DNA from 2 places in the Thermocoleostomius sinensis A174 genome. Region 1 is predicted to be linked to the other one. Evidence: riboswitches for the same ligand, from Rfam matches in the RefSeq annotation. Region 1 holds a riboswitch; the other holds the start of a gene.
What was found. A riboswitch is a leader RNA that binds a small molecule or an ion and turns the genes downstream of it on or off. The one in region 1 is predicted to bind fluoride.

Region 1 (8,094 bases):
AGTTTCTTAGTGCTCTGGGTCAGTCCCTGCCAGACATGGTAGTGGTGCGGGGTATTACGCCCTACTCGGTATTGAACAAACCCCTGATAGAAGATCGACCGATGTCGGCATTTTGGCGACTGGTGACTTGGCTGCGATCGAAGCGCTTCTTCAAAGTTCTGGGAATGTTAATTAACATTCGCAATTTGCTAGTGGTGCTGGTGTCGGCTGATACGCGCTACGGTCCTGTCTACAACCGTGGCATGGCCCAGGTGATCTACAACGGACTGATCAATGAGGGCTATCGTCCAGGCAGTCGGGTGCCGATCACGCTGCTAGGCTTTAGCGGCGGCGGCGAAATCGCCATGGGGGCAGCTCCGCTGTTGCAACAATCGCTGGATGCTCCCCTCGATATTATCTCCCTGGCGGGAGTCTTCTGCGGGCACAACAAAATTCTCAACCTCAACCACATCTACCACCTCGTAGGCGACAAAGACCCAGTGGAGCGCACTGGCCCGGTGCTGTTTCCCAAGCGCTGGAAAGTCATGTTCCTCTCATACTGGAATCGAGCTAAAAAGCGCGGGCTGGTGACGTTTATTTCCCTGGGCCCAGTGGGGCATCAGACACCAGGGGGGGTGTTTGACCCTAACCTGCGCTTACCCGACGGTCGCACCCACCTTCAGCAAACGGTGGACTGGGTGACTGACATTTTGCAGGAAAAGCTGCCGTTGGAGCAACCCAGCACTGCTCCTCGCCCCAGCAGCTATAGTCTGGCTCAACAGGGAGACTTTAACCAACCAGAAGCCTATCCCCTGGGGGCAGTGGTCGATGCTGCCTACTACCGTCCCATTGCCCCCTGGATGGGTCGGCTGATATTGCCCACCTTAGATCAGCGGCAACCCCAAGATGGGGTCTGGTTTGAAGTACACCATGCTACTGCTGACTACAGCCACTTGGTCAGTCAACGGGTCTGGCTGAGCTGGCAAGACACTCCCTGGGTACGCCAGTATTTGAGCACAGTGACGCGGGATCTGCACTTCAGTGCCGATGCTAACTATAGCCGTCACCAAGGCAAGGTGGTGCCCGAACGGCTCAACGGTTGGCGGCAGGTGGGCCCCCTGGAGTCACTGGCTGGAGCCAGGCCCACAGACAACATGGTAGTGATGCTGAATGGCCCAGTGCAGATAGATTCCTTGCCAAATGGGGTAGTGCAGGTTTTGATCGATCAAGACCCGGCTCAGATCAGCGGTCGGTTCTATGCAATCGCCCAGTTTATTGCCCCTAGTCAGACCACTGCCGACGGTATGCTCTATCGCATTCGTCATTTCAACCGAAGTACCCGCCAGTTCGATGGACTTGAAGAGGTGGTGTGGTTGCCCCAGGTGGTGCCCAACATCAATGGTTTGCGTCCCTCTAGTAACCAAAACTTGGAGCGATCGCCCTGCAACCCGGATGGCTGGTATCTCTACGGTGCGCCCGACCGCAGGGGGCGGTTTGTGGTACAGGCTCTGGCCCCGCGCGCATTGTTTACCCTTATCCCTGATCAAGAGATCGTTGGCAAAACCGCCACCCATCGCTACCTCAAACAGGTCTCCTGGACAGTAAAGGGAGTCAAGGGTACGATCAGCTCCGTACTGCTGCGGGCAAGCGAAAAGGCTTCTTCCTCCTTTCATCTAGGTGATCGGCTGCTCCTCAACCACGTCTACGGCGGCGTGGGCGGAAAAATGACCGAACCAGCGGCACGAGGCCCAATCTATTTTGGTCACTTTGCCTATGGATTGGCAGAGGTGGTTCAAGAGCCTCTAACTGATGACTTGCGGCTAGAGATGCAGTACTTTCAGGTTTATACCCAAAATGGTGATGGGTTGATTGCTTGCCGTCACCATTGGTCAAACTACATGGGCGATCGCCAGTTTGGGTGGCTTAACCTGCGCCCGGTGCGCGATGCGGTGATCAAACTCGATGCTTTCACCAACCGCTACGACATTGACGGCGATGTTGTCTGTCCCTTAGAACTGCTGCTGCACCAACTCCAAATCATGATGGCCCGCTACCGAACTGGTGATGGCAGCGGCATCACCTATGTCGGACCCGCCAACAACTGTGCTCAAGACTCTAATCAGGCACTTTATGCTGCCCTCCAGCAGATCAACCGGGCTACGACAACCCTGTCCGACTCAGTGTCCTGGCTTCAGACGCATCCTGACCAGGCTGGGCAGGTCAAGCAGCTTCAGCAAATTGGACTTTCGCTCAAGCGTGATTTGCTGCCCTGGGGCACCGCCCGAGCCGACTGGCAGAACCACGAAGCTGTTTTGGGTAGCAGTCTCGAAGATGACCCCGTCAAGCAGTTGGCCACTGCCCTAGTGAGCTGGCGCACCGTACTGCCCCGAATCGCCAGTGATGCGGTGATCATATCCTTTCTACAACGAGGAGCCACCGTGCTGGTGTTGCGTACCACCCAGGTGGGCGGCACGATACCCGAGATTGAGCCGATCGCTCCGGTGGGATTGTAGCCATGAACCCATTCGTTCTCCCCCGTTGACTCTGGGTGGAGCATCCCCTATGGTTGCTCTGGTGTTTGCCCCTATCCCTCCTGCTGAAGCGGGGGGACTGCTGCCTGAAAATCAAAAGAATCTTAAAATGCGCTATCCCGATGAACTTGCCACCTGTTGGAGGCAACCTGGTTTAGTCGGGTGGGTGTCTCAAGCTATTTTAGAAAACAGACCGCTCCATGTGCTGTTAGTGAAAGCCAATGCAAACGCATTGACAGTTCGTCAACCTAATTTGGAGAGTTTACCATGCTGAAACAGCCATTTTTGCGACAGCCCGTTGTGCGAACCGTTGCTGCCATTTCCCTGGGGGCGATCGCTGGTGCATTGGGGCGATATTATTTTGGACTGGCCATGAATCACCTTCTGGGAATCGATGTCCCCTACAGCACCTTGGTCATTAATGTGACCGGATGTTTGGCAATGGGCTTCCTGGCAACGCTATCTTTAGGACAGGTAATTAGTCTACATCCTGATATTCGTCTGCTGCTCCTGACGGGTTTTTTGGGGTCGTATACCACCTTTTCCGGTTATGAACTCGATAGTGCCCATTTGTTGCAGCAGGATCGCTTACAGGCAGACCTGTTTTATTGGGCGGGAAGTGTGATGTTAGGATTCATGAGCTTGCAGTTCGGCATCGCATTTGCAGAATGGCTCCTTGGCAAGCTTGACCCTTCCAGGGAAACGCCCCACAACCGCGATCGGTCAAACTGACCCCTTTGGGTTAGCGATATCTCCTGATCTCTCCCCGTTCATCAATACACCCAACATGGAAACCCCTCTTTTGCTAACCCTTTGGATTGCGCTAGGAGCTATCCCAGGTGCCCTTAGCCGCTATTATTTAACGCTGGTTTGTGTGGAAAAACTCGGCGGAGAGTTCCCCTTTGGCACGTTTATCATTAATCTCTCTGGGACGTTTTTGATTGGGTTCTTTGCAACACTGTTTCAATCCATCCAAGCTGATCCACTGCTCAATAGTTTTGTCATTATTGGTTTTTTAGGGTCTTACACCACGTTTTCCACCTACGCCTTAGATACGTCAAATCTGCTCAAGCTGGCAAGTTATAAACGGGCAGTGCTATATGGGTTAGGCAGTCCATTGATGGGGTTTTTAGGAGTCGAACTGGGTATTGCTCTGGCACAACGGCTATAGCATTTGCAGGAGAAGCGAATGAAAAATGCAGAACAATTAACGATCTATGTGGCAGAGGGGGACTCCGTTCAGGGTAAATTACTCTACCGGGCGTTGATAGATGCGGCGCGTCAATCCGGCATTGCAGGAATAACGGTGATGCGGACGGCTGTGAGCTATGGACAACGCGATCGCCATATCAGTGTGGACTGGATGCCAGAACTGGCGATGCAAATGATGATGGTACTGACAGCAATTGATCAACCGGAGGCGATCGATCGCTACCTCCCGCAGGTTCAAGCCCTGGTTAAATATGGTTTGGCAATTAAGGAACCCATTACCGTCGTGCATCATGCCCCAGTATTGCCCGATCAACTAGCCCAACCCACACCGCAATTGACACCATTACAAAATCAGGAGAATGCAATGACCGACTTTGAGCGATTAACGATTTACGTTGGTGAATCGGATCAGTGGCAAGGTAAGCCCGTTCATCTGGCATTGGTGGAAGAAGCGCGTCGTCACGGATTAGTGGGAGCAACCGTTGTGCGGGGTGTGACTGGGTATGGAAAAACTAACCATGAGCGAATTAAGTTTCTGGGGATTATTGAGCTTTCCTCGGATTTACCAATGGTCGTCACGATGATCGATCGGACGGATAAGATTGAACAATTCTTACCACTCGTGCAAGACATGGTAGGAGGAGGAATTGTGGTACGCGATGCGATTAATGTTGTTCACCATGCACCCATTCAATAGGAATCAATAAAATGCCAACTCTACCCGACTACAATCCAAACTTATCTCCAGGTACACTCAGCCTCGCCGCTGTTAACTTGCTTCATCCGGCTCAAGTGGCGTTGGGCTATCGAGAAGTAGACTACCGAATTCAACAGTTTCAGGCAATGACTGCGGATGAATTAGATGCTTACCTGTTGGAGCATTTTTTACCCATTGTGATTGCGCCCGATCGCCTGCCCTATGTGGTGGATCACCATCATCGTGCCCGTGCGATCCAGATGACGGGTTTACGAGAAACCGTTTATGTCAAAGTGTGGGAAAACTGTCAGGATTGGTCAAGGGCTGAGTTTTGGCAATTGATGCAGGAGAAAGCCTGGGTGTATCCCTACGACAAAGATGGGCAACGGGTTGATGTTGAATCCATTCCAGCTAGTTTAGACCAGTTGCAGGATGACCCCTACCGCAGTTTAGCTTGGGGCGTGTTGCAAGCAGGGGGCTATGCCAGATCCGATGTCCCTTTTCAGGAGTTCCTGTGGGGTAATTATTTTCGTCAGCACCTTTCGTTTGAGAACACCGAGGCAGGCTTTCAACAGGCAGTTAACGCGGCGTTGCAGTTGTGTCGATCGCCAGCAGTCAGTCATTTGCCTGGGTACATCTCCGATGCTACTGGGTGAGTTGCGTACCTCTAAAGGAGTCATTTACCAAGCTCAACAAGAGCAGAACAGCAATGACACTGCCAAATTGAATGGCATCAACAAACCATTTTTGCTCTACCAAATCAGTCCAGCCGAAGGCTTTAGTGACAACAAGTAGATGAGCCGTGCTACTAATTGGCAAAAATTCGGTAATTCCTTGTACCAGTCCCAGGACGATCGCCTGAAATATTTCTTGAATGAGATCCATAATCTTTCCTGACCGTTGTCTAAACAGAAGGCGTAATTCAGGTCTACAGGCTAGTGAATGCCTTGACTCAAGTTTGAGCAGGCACAGCCTTTGATGTAATTTGTTCCTTTGGGTGTAAGGTTACTTTTGCCCGAACCATCCTAGCTAAGGGTGATTCCTTCTAGCAAGGTGATTGCTCCTGAGCGCAATCTACACACGTTTATTTGCATAGCAGGATTTCAGAGATTTGCTAGCAGACGTTGCTTGTAAAATTTAAGTTGACTTGCTATATTGCAGTATGTGGTGATGAAACTCACCTTCTAGCGCGGCTAGAGAACCGCCCTCAAGGCTAATAGTTTCTACTTCATGTTCCGTCGATGCTTTGGCAAAAAGCATTTGTGAAGTATTAGCGTTTAGTTTTTGAGAGGCTGTTTTTTGTGCATTTTCAAGCATTTAAGATTCATTTGACTTTCAGGTTTCATCAACTAGGCATTTGCCGGGTTGTGCGGCGGCTTGTATGGCGGCGTTTCAATCGCTGCGGCTGGAACACTTCCTAACGCCGGGGTCTGCGTATCATTCAAGCAATCCGCCTGAGCGTCATCACAAATTAACCCGGTTATCGATTCATTTTCTCTATCATTTTTCGATGCATTTATGAAAGGGCTACAGGATATCGAACAGTTTTTTGCCCTACCTCAAATTGCCAAATGGTTAGCAATCGCCACGATCGCAGGTGTTCTGTCGGGAACCGCCTCAGCCATATTGTTAGCTTCGTTGGAATGGGCAACGGATTGGCGTGAAGCACATTGGTGGATTATTGCCCTGTTGCCGCTGGGTGGGCTACTGAGTGGGTTGATTTATCACCACTTTGGTCAATCTGTTGAAGCAGGCAACAATCTCTTGTTGGAAGAGATTCACAATCCCAAACAGACGATTCCATTGCGGATGGCTCCGCTCGTGCTATTGGGAACCGTGATGACCCATTTGTTTGGCGGTTCCGCAGGGCGAGAAGGCACAGCCTTACAGATGGGTGCTTCCCTTGCTGATCAACTCACCGAAGTTTTGCACCTGAAAGGATCGGATCGCCGTATTCTTCTAATGACGGGGATTAGCGGTGGCTTTGCTTCTGTCTTCGGCACTCCTCTGGCGGGTGCTGTTTTCGGCTTGGAGGTGTTGGCGATCGGCAAAATTCGCTACGACGGGTTGTTTCCCTGTATCGTTGCGGCGATCGTCGGCGATTACGTGACGTTGAAATGGGGCATTCACCACACCAACTATCGACTGGCAAACGTTCCTGTGCTGAGTTTGGAAAACTTCTCCGCTGGTTCCGCCGATCTGTTGTCAGCAGTCTTTGCCGGTGCGGTCTTTGGCTTAGTGGCACTCCTATTTGCAGAAGTTACGCATAAAATTGGGCATGTCTTTAAGTCCAAAATTGCTTATCCGCCGCTGCGTCCTATGGTGGGTGGCGCGATGGTTGCGATCGCAGTTTGGGCAGTGGGAACCACCAAATATATTGGACTGGGAATTCCTACGATTGTAGAGGCGTTTCAGACACAATTGCCTCCCTGGGATTTTGCCGCAAAATTAGCATTTACGGCACTTACTTTGGGAGCCGGATTTAAAGGAGGTGAAGTCACCCCCTTGTTTTACATTGGTGCCACGTTGGGCAATGCTTTATCTTTGATTTTGCCCTTATCCTCCGATCTGCTTGCGGGCATGGGCTTTGTGGCTGTGTTTGGTGCTGCTGCCAATACCCCGCTGGCTTCAACCATCATGGCGATCGAGCTATTTGGACTGCCCGCCGGAGCCTTTGCAGGAATTGCCTGTGTCGTGAGCTATCTTTTTTCCGGTCATGCAGGCATCTACCGTGCTCAACGCATTGGATTAAGTAAATATCCCAAAGTCTTTGTGGAGGAGGGCGTTAGCTTAGCAACTTTTCCTAGCCTCAAACAGCCATTGGAGTTCGATTTGTTTAGTGATATCAATCCCTTAGGTTTTCTAGAAATGGAGAATGGCAAACCCATGAGACATCTGACAGCACTCCGGCTCTACTTTCATCATGGTGCCAGGTTATATGGCAAGACCCGCTGGCGCAGGCTAACCTCTCCCCATCTACATTGGCATCTTCCCCGTCTTGCGAAAGAATTTGGGATTCAGCAGGTGGTGCTACATCGGGTGCATATGGGCTATCTCAAAGGTGATGAACTGCATCACAATCATCATGAAGTCACGCCCCATCGTTTACCGCAATGTCTGGAATTGATTGATCAGGAAGCCAAGTTGCGGGAGTTTGTTGAAGTCCATCATGCCGATCTTAAGCACGTCAGGATTGTTTTGATTCGGGGTGAAGACTTACGTTCCCATGAAGACTTACATTTACAGGAAGATCTGCATTCGTCAGATTACCGGAATACATCTATGAATTATCCCTCTCCAATGACTGACCAATTGGCGGAATAATAAATGGCAGGCATTTGGAATAAATATGAGAGGATTTCATTCAACTTGCAAACCTGGAAATAAGCGATGTTAGCTGATGTGAATAAGTTGAATTTCAATCGTTGGTTAAACCAAAGGCAACTCCATGCGCTCAAAGAAGCGTATCATGCTGCAAAAGAGATTAGGGCATTGGAGGAACACTACTTTGCTGGAGAAAAGATTGCTTACACTCCCCAACAAAGTAAAACCGTAGTGGACTACGTAAAGAGCTTACGCGATCGCCAACTAACCAGAGTTCGCATTAACCTGGTAAAGTTCAGGGTCGGTGCTTTTCTGTTTAATCACAAGCTGTTGAGCAAAACTTCAGACTCT
Region 2 (8,094 bases), 1.8 Mb from region 1:
TGGCACAAAGCGCAACACCGCTCCCGATAATCCCAGTCCTGCCAGCAATGCCAGAATGGTACTCAACGTCATCACATAATCGTAGGTTCCATACTCAGCGGCCCCCATCCAACGAGCCAATCCAATTTGCATTCCATAGTTGATGCCTGCCCCGGCCGTTTGAATGAGAAGAGCCGCACTCGCTCCTCGAATCAAGGTGGCAATTAGGTCAGGGTGCTGAAGTTTCTGCCAAAGAGTTTCTAGCTGGATCAAATGCCACAGTTTCATGAATTCCCGACGTCGTTAAAGAGCAGATGGTACAGTCTATCTCTCAATGGATCAATTCTGCTATGAACCCGGCCATATTTGATCTTGCATTCCGAACCCCCCTCATCCCCCAGCCTCTGCTTCTAGAAAAGGCGCAGGGGGGCGGATCGGAAGTTCCTCACCCAAAGGGCGGGGGATCGAGGGTGAGAGGGCAGATGTCGTGACAACGGTTGCCGGGTTAATAGATGGTTGCCGGGTTAATAGATCGGTATTTCTTCTACCAAATTTCTTCCACCAAGATTAGCGGACGCTTGCAAGCGTTTGCTTATCTTCTACAATCAAAACTGGAAACGGACTTGTTTCTAATACGGCTTGAGACACTGACCCCACCAACACCTCAGCTAAAGACCGATGGCCGCGTTTTCCCATCACAATTTCGGTAACGTTATAGTCTTGAGCCGTGCGAATAATTTCTTCAGGAACTGAACCAGCAGTAGTGATAAATCGATGCCGAATATCTGCCAGAAGCTGTTGCGTTTGTTCCCGCAATTTCTCAACTCCTCGAGGATCATGAACTCGAATGACATGCAACACAATCACTTCACCATCTGCCCGTCGAGCTAAGTCAGCGGCTTTAGACAATACCTGTGTGGATAAGGAAGAGGTATCGATAGCAGCCAATAGAGTAATGCGACGAGCGATCGCCACTTTGGTAGGATCAACCTCACCCTTTTGCAGCAGCCTAGGGGCAAAGGTTGGAATGGCCCACGCCCCTAACGGGGCCGTCACCAAAATCGACAGAGCCGCCAATGCCAAGATTGTTTCACCCCCAGCAATGCCCTGTGCTAGCGGAATGGCACCAATTGCTGCTTGGACAGTGGCCTTGGCAGAATTTCCTGGCAGCAAAAACAACCGCTCTTTCCATGTCCAATTACTACCCAATGTCGAGAGATACCAACCTAACGATCGTCCCAACAGGGTTCCAATGGCCAATACTAACAATCCAATCCATGCTGTGTTGCCCAAAACATTCAGTTGAATACTAGCGCCCAGCAGCACAAACAAAATGATTTCGGCGATGACCCACACACTGTCAAAGCCACCGCGCAACCGTCGCGCCAGTGGGGTGTCTAACTCAATCAAGAAAAACCCGGTGGCCATCACCGCTAAATAGCCAGAAAAGATCGGTATGTCTTCGGCTAGGACCACCAACAGCAGCGCAAACCCGGCTGCTACTAAGGTATCTTGCACAGCATTTTGAGTCCAGTTTTGTTTGCCCAGCAGGGAAACCAACATTCGAGCCGTCAGCCATCCTAACAGCACTCCCAAAACAATTTGCAGGACGACCTGAAACGGCAACAACTGCAACGGACTCAGCGTCACTCCACCGGGAAGGGTGATTCCAGTGGCAGCCGTCTGAGAGAGAATTGCCAACAGCAGACTAAATACCAGCAGCAACAATACATCCGATAGAGCACTACCTGTCAAGATGGCATCGGGAATCCCTTTTTGCACGCCCCATCCTAAGCTTTTTAGCCGCAACATGCCAGGTACAATCACGGCCGGAGACTCTGCTCCCACAATGCATCCCAGTAACAAACCCGTCGCGAAATCAAACTGCAAAAGCCACATCGCTGCCAAGGCTACGGCGATCGCCTCAAACGCTGCTGGTAAAAACCCTAACCGTAGGGCCACACTACCCTGTTGAGCCAATTTCTCGCGATCTAGCCCTAACCCAGCCTTCATCAGAATCACCATGACGGCGATCGTTCGGAACGAACCCGCTGCTTCCAAGATGGCAGGACTAAGAATATTACCGACTTGGGGCCCCAAGAGAATGCCGACCAGCACCATCCCCACCAATGCTGGAGCCTTGAACCGTCGAGCAATTTGCCCAACAAAAAATCCCATCAGTAAAATCCAAATGATGCTTTCTAACATGTCATCCTTGCCAATAACGTCAGTTCCTCTATGAAGCTATGAAGCAATGTGACTGGCAGCAGAAAGCTTAATGAAGGCAACAATGACCCACCCTTCCGCTGCAAGTCGGAACAGTAGGAGCCATCAGCCTCTTCAACGTAATAGAAATAGCTAACAAAATTCCTTAACGCTGGGCGGTTTCGGCGAGCTCCATCGCCATCTCTATCACTTATAGCATCCTATAGCCGTACGGGGAAGAAGCGGTGGTGAAATACTCCAATGCAAATGGGCACATCAACAGCGGAGGCGGTTACGGCACGCAATCAAACAAGCTGTTAGTGTCCCCCCATCTGACTGGAACGATGCTGTCCATTCGCCGGAAGTTCGATCGTTAATAACTGATGCTTCTGCTACCTATCTACGCCATTGCTTCAGCGGCTCAGAGGTCCCCGCGTGACTCCTAACTGATTGTGCAACTTCAGTTCACGCCACAGTTGCGATCCAGTAATTTCGCCGCGCAAAAGCCGTTGATAGCGATCGATCGTTTGGCATACTTGAGTTGCAGTTTCATTGACAAATTCAATCCGAAATTGTTGTACGCCCAAGTCAATTAACCGTTGGACTGACTCGGCCCCAGTTTGCGCAATGCCGTTAAATACTGTATTGCGACAACCGACATCCGCTTGCAAAATATGTTCCGTTCCTACACGGTCTTTCAGGGTGACACGATGCTTCTCGCAGGGACGACCACAGTTGGTATAGTCAGTTCCCTCAGATAAGAACGCACAGAAGACGCAATGTTCCATGTGAAACATCGGCATGTGTTGGTGAATTGTGATCTCAAACCAGTGTGTCGGACAAAGGTTTAACAGATCTTCGAGTTGATGAATGTTCAAGTCATAGGAGACGGTTAAGCGCTCTAAGGAATATTGCTGAAAATGATTGGCGGTAATGGGATTCGCCACATTCAGCGAAAAGTCGCCAATGCAACGATCGCCTTTGAAAAATTCCAAGTGATCATAATTGCGAATTAAGTATCCGTCTGCTTGAGCCGATCGCACCTGTTGCAAAATCCAGGTTTCATTGGGTTTAGTGATGCGGGGTGGAGCAATGTAGACGGTTGGAGGTTGGGGGTTGGGAAGTAAAGAGTGGGACTTTGTCTGCGATCGAACCTGCTTAACGAGAGCGACGGCTTGGCGATAGTTGCGAGGATCTTCAAATTCGCAGTAAAGGGTTTGAATCCCAGCGTGGAGTGCGGCGTGAAGTTGGTCAAGGTTGCGAACGAGGACGATGAGGGTAGGGGTGAGGGAAGGGGAGGGGAGGGAAGGGCGCTGGGGAAGCAGGTCTTGGAAGGATACGTTCGATCGCAGTTGCCAGCGTTTGGGTTGGGTACGCTGGTGTTCAAGTTGCTGCACGATATCGCGGCGCAGTCGGTTCAGTTCGCTGACAGGTAACATAACGGCACCGTCTAAGGTATTGGTGAGGTGTTCTAGTGTGAAGGGGGTGTTGCCTAAACGCGCAAATTGGTCATGCAGGCGCTCGGTGGTCAGAGGTTGACGATGGGCTTCCACTAGGGGCATCGTAGATTCCATTTGCACAATATGTCCCAGTGAATCACGGGCAATGGCGACAAGGGGCTGTCCCACGGCTCCATGAATTTCGACGGTAATGGGGCGTTGAAACTGAGGAGTATCGCCAGCAAAGGTTTGCCGCAGTTGCCGATCGAGTTCTGGGTCGCTGGTTTTCCAGAGTTTGTCGCCCACTCGAACCCGTTGAAGATTGAGGTCGCGTTTACCAAAAGACAGTACAGCGTCAGAGCCATTCTGGTGCACCGCATACACTCGTCCCCCTTCCTCCTTAGCTTCGGGATGACCGCTGTCAAATACGACTCCATCGCCCGCTTTTACCGGAGCCTGAAGTCGTACCACAATCTGCTGGCGCTCAATTCGCTTCACCTCTCCCAGATAAACCCCCCGTTTTTTGCCAAACCGGGCGTGCACTAATTCCTGGTTATTAATGCCGCGAAACCAGCCGGTATAGAGACCGCGAGAGAAAGCCATTTCTAGGTTGTAGCGATTAGGGCTGGGGAGTGGGGAGTGGGGAGTAGGGGGTGGAGAGAGGGGAGGGGAAAGTGGAAGGGTGTTGACGATTTGATCGATGGCTTGGCGATAGACGCGGGTGACGTTGGCGACGTATTCAGGAGATTTTAAGCGACCTTCAATTTTGAGACAGTGAACTCCTGCTTTGACGAGATCGGGCAGAACGTCCAATCCGGCTAGGTCTTGGGGGCTAAGCAGATAGCGCCGATCGCCCAGATCTACAACGTTTCCATCGGCTATTAACTCGTAGGGCATTCGGCAAGCTTGGGCACATTCGCCTCGGTTGGCCGATCGGCCACCCAAGGATTCGCTGGTGAGGCACTGCCCGGAATAGGCGACGCACAACGCCCCGTGCACAAACACTTCCAGTGGAAGCGAAAGCTGGCGATCGGCAAGCTGTTGTTGAATTTTATTGATTTCTTTGAGGGAACATTCCCGCGCCAACACCACTAGTTGACAGCCCAGCGATTGGGCAAATTCGACTCCTGCTGCACTGGTGATTGTCATCTGCGTGGAGGCATGAATGGGAAAATCGGGCGACAAATGCCGAATCAGCCGACAGATGCCCACGTCTTGCACAATGACCGCATCCACACCAGCCGTAATGATTGTGCGCAGGTATTGCTCGGCTTCAGCCAGTTCACCCGAAAACACCAGCGTATTCAACGTCACATAGCCCTTGACACCCCGACGATGCAGAAACTCGATCAGACGTGGCAACTCTGCCTCGGTGAAGTTCTGTGCCCGCATCCGCGCATTAAACCGCTCTAACCCGAAATAAATGGCATCGGCTCCGTTTTCCACGGCTGCTTTGGCACAATCCCAGGAACCAGCCGGGGCCAAAAGTTCTGGGGCTGAGGGCACAACGGGAGCGATCGAGGGAGACGAGGAGAGGTGCGATGCAGTGCTCATAAAGGCAAGAGAGTAAGGGCGTGGGCGCTAAGTATCCCATTGCCTATGATATCGTTTCTCCTCTTTTCACTAGGCAGCACAAGCAACTGGGTTAACGCGGCTGATCAATGGCATAGGTAAAGCCGAACAGTTCTCGCACCCGCACCCGTTGGCCGCGTGGTGGATATAGCAATGTATCCCGCCGGCTAGAGGTGGCATAGCGATCGGCAGCGGTGATGATTTCCAGGGCTTGCGATCGAGAAATTCCGTTGGGATAACGGGCAAAAACCTCCGACAGACAATCACTGCGACGACCACTGCGCTTCAATCGCTGTGGGTCTTGGTACAGTTGAATCACATCTTCTAAGCAATTGCTGTAGGACAAAATATCAAAGAAATTGAACTGTGGCGCCACAGCCAGTGGCGTGGGATCATCAATCCGTGACTGGGCAGAATTAGTTGAAGTCGCTTGAGATGGGTCAGGGGGAGCGCTGCGCAGCGCATTGATTGCTGTCCCTAAGCGGATGGCTAACTGGCGGGCATTGTCGCGGCTACTGGCCGTCAAAATCAGTCCATCGGGATCACACACCCCCGGAGCGGTACCCGCGCACACGACGGGTAAATTCTGCAAGCGCCCTGCCGTAATGGCAAAATTGCGCCCTAATCGCCCATGCACCGTATCTAGATTACTGGCTACTCGGCGACAACGCTCAGCCGCCGACAAATTGGGCAAGGCCAAATCTTGTGTCCATTCAATGAGTGGACCCACTACGCCGTCTTTTCGGCGTGCTTTTGTGATCGGTGTGGTGCCGCTTTCATCGCAAAAATAACGCGGTAAAGCCGTCGAAGTAGCCACCGTGGGTGTTGAAGCGTCCGCCGCCTGTAGCTCAATTTGATAGCTTCCTGCTTGTCCAGTGGAGTAGGCATTGGCATAGACAGTATAGCGGCCATCAACGGGCAGCGTATACACAATTTGGGCATCTAAATTACCAGCGCTGTCATCATCCTGCACCAAACTGTTGCCGTTGGGATCGAGCAGTACTAGGTAGGAATCGAGTTGGGTGCTGGTCATGCGAATTAAAACCCGCTCTCCAGCCCTGCCTTCAAACGTGTAAACATCAAAAAAGCTACCATCGGCAGACAACTGACTATCGCCTTCGCCCAATGTTCCAGAGATAGGAGCATCAAACTCCAGAACTGTGGGTTCTTGTGCATTGACCGATCGGGATGTACCCACCGACAGCAGCATGATGATTGCAATCCCCGATGACAAAAGACTGAGAAACTTAGATGGCTTCATAGGTCGATCTCAAAAATCCATGCAATGGCTCAATGTTCTACGACGGCTCGATTATTTTATTAGTCTCAACGATCTGGAACCGGAAATAAAGCGATCCCCCTCGCCACTACGCCAATACGATAGAATCTAGCTATTAAGAAATGTAAATATAGAAATGAGTTCTACAAAACGTCACAGGGCGCCTAACAATTCATGCGCTTCATGCGCCGAGTCTGCTTCCCAAGCTCCTCCGTTCCCTCAGATAGGGTCTAAGAACTCTACCGTGATTGTTGTGGGAGCAGGCATAGGGGGGTTGACTACTGGAGCACTGTTAGCGCATCGAGGATACCAGGTGCGGGTGTTCGATCAGGCGATCGTTCCCGGCGGTTGTGCGTCTACTTTTAAGCGTAAAGGATTTACGTTCGATGTGGGAGCAACTCAGGTGGCCGGGTTAGAGCCAGGGGGTATTCACTATCGTATCTTCTCCGAATTAGGAATTGACCTCCCTACCGCAACGCCCTGCGATCCTGCCTGTGCTGTGTTTCTTCCAGGTGAAACCGAACCGATCAACGTCTGGCGTGATCCGCAACGCTGGCAAGCCGAACGTCAACGGCAGTTTCCTGGCAGCGAACCATTTTGGCAACTGATGGCAGCGTTGTTTCACTACAGTTGGGCGTTTCAGTCCCGCGATCCGGTATTGCCGCCGCGCAACCTGTGGGATCTGTGGCAGTTGATGCAGGCGGTTCGTCCCGATACGGTGCTCACCGTGCCGCACACTTTCTCTACGGTAGGTCAAGTCTTGCGTTGGTACGGCTTACAGGACGATCGGCGGCTCAAAACGTTCCTGGATTTGCAGCTAAAACTCTACTCACAGGTGGGGGCAGACGAAACGGCTCTATTGTATGCCGCAACGGCGCTGGGCGTATCGCAAGAACCCAGAGGGTTGCATCATTTGCACGGCAGTATGCAGGTGTTGAGCAATCAACTAGTAGAGGCGATTGAACGAGGCGGTGGTGAGGTGTTGATGCGTCACACGGTTCAACGGATTCACACGAAAGCTGGACGTGTCATTGCGGTGGAGGTTTGTCACCAAAAAACCGGACAGGTGTGGACAGAATCTGCTGATCATATCGTCGCGAATGTCACGGTGCAAGACCTCGTACGGTTACTAGGAGAGGATGTTCCCTCCGGTTATCGGCGTCGCGTTGACAAATTACCGCCATCTTCAGGTGCGTTCGTCATTTATCTGGGAGTGACGCAAGCGGCGATACCGCCCAACTGTCCGCCGCATCTGCAATTTTTGTTCGACTACGATGGTCCGATCGCTGAAAACAACTCGCTGTTTGTCTCGGTCAGCCGTCCGGGGGATGGGCGTGCTCCTGATGGACATGCCACGCTGATTGCTTCGACCTTTACTGATCCGGCAATTTGGTGGAGTGGGGAACAGGAAACCGGGGACAGAGAGTGGGAAAAATCACCCCTGTATGCGGGGCTGAAGCAGCGTTACACACAGGAGGCGATCGAACGGTTATCGTGCTATTTCACCCTGACGCCAGAGACGATCGTGCATGTGGAGGCGGCCACTCCGCGCACATTTGCCCGTTATACGGCTCGCGATCGGGGGATTGTGGGTGGCATTGGACAACGGTTAATCACCTT

Region 2: another riboswitch for fluoride. It lies ahead of OXH18_RS14865 (cation:proton antiporter); the one in region 1 lies ahead of OXH18_RS22635 (voltage-gated chloride channel family protein).

The regions. Positions count from the first base shown of each region.
Region 1 covers NZ_CP113797.1:5,224,784-5,232,877, forward strand. Annotated here, with positions in the region: gene OXH18_RS22600 (CAAX protease) at 1-2,492, shown strand, start outside; gene OXH18_RS22605 (hypothetical protein) at 2,542-2,784, shown strand; gene crcB (fluoride efflux transporter CrcB) at 2,778-3,242, shown strand; gene crcB (fluoride efflux transporter CrcB) at 3,298-3,681, shown strand; gene OXH18_RS22620 (DUF190 domain-containing protein) at 3,700-4,419, shown strand; gene OXH18_RS22625 (ParB-like protein) at 4,431-5,075, shown strand; partial or broken gene OXH18_RS22630 (undecaprenyl-diphosphate phosphatase) at 5,116-5,304, opposite strand; fluoride riboswitch at 5,577-5,652, shown strand; partial or broken gene OXH18_RS22635 (voltage-gated chloride channel family protein) at 5,938-7,215, shown strand; gene OXH18_RS25400 (DUF190 domain-containing protein) at 7,306-7,743, shown strand; gene OXH18_RS22640 (hypothetical protein) at 7,810-8,094, shown strand, end outside.
Region 2 covers NZ_CP113797.1:3,428,203-3,436,296, forward strand. Annotated here, with positions in the region: gene OXH18_RS14860 (oligosaccharide flippase family protein) at 1-267, opposite strand, end outside; gene OXH18_RS14865 (cation:proton antiporter) at 547-2,187, opposite strand; fluoride riboswitch at 2,295-2,393, opposite strand; gene OXH18_RS14870 (hypothetical protein) at 2,433-2,561, shown strand; gene OXH18_RS14875 (U32 family peptidase) at 2,598-5,177, opposite strand; gene OXH18_RS14880 (COP23 domain-containing protein) at 5,269-6,456, opposite strand; gene crtD (C-3',4' desaturase CrtD) at 6,719-8,094, shown strand, end outside.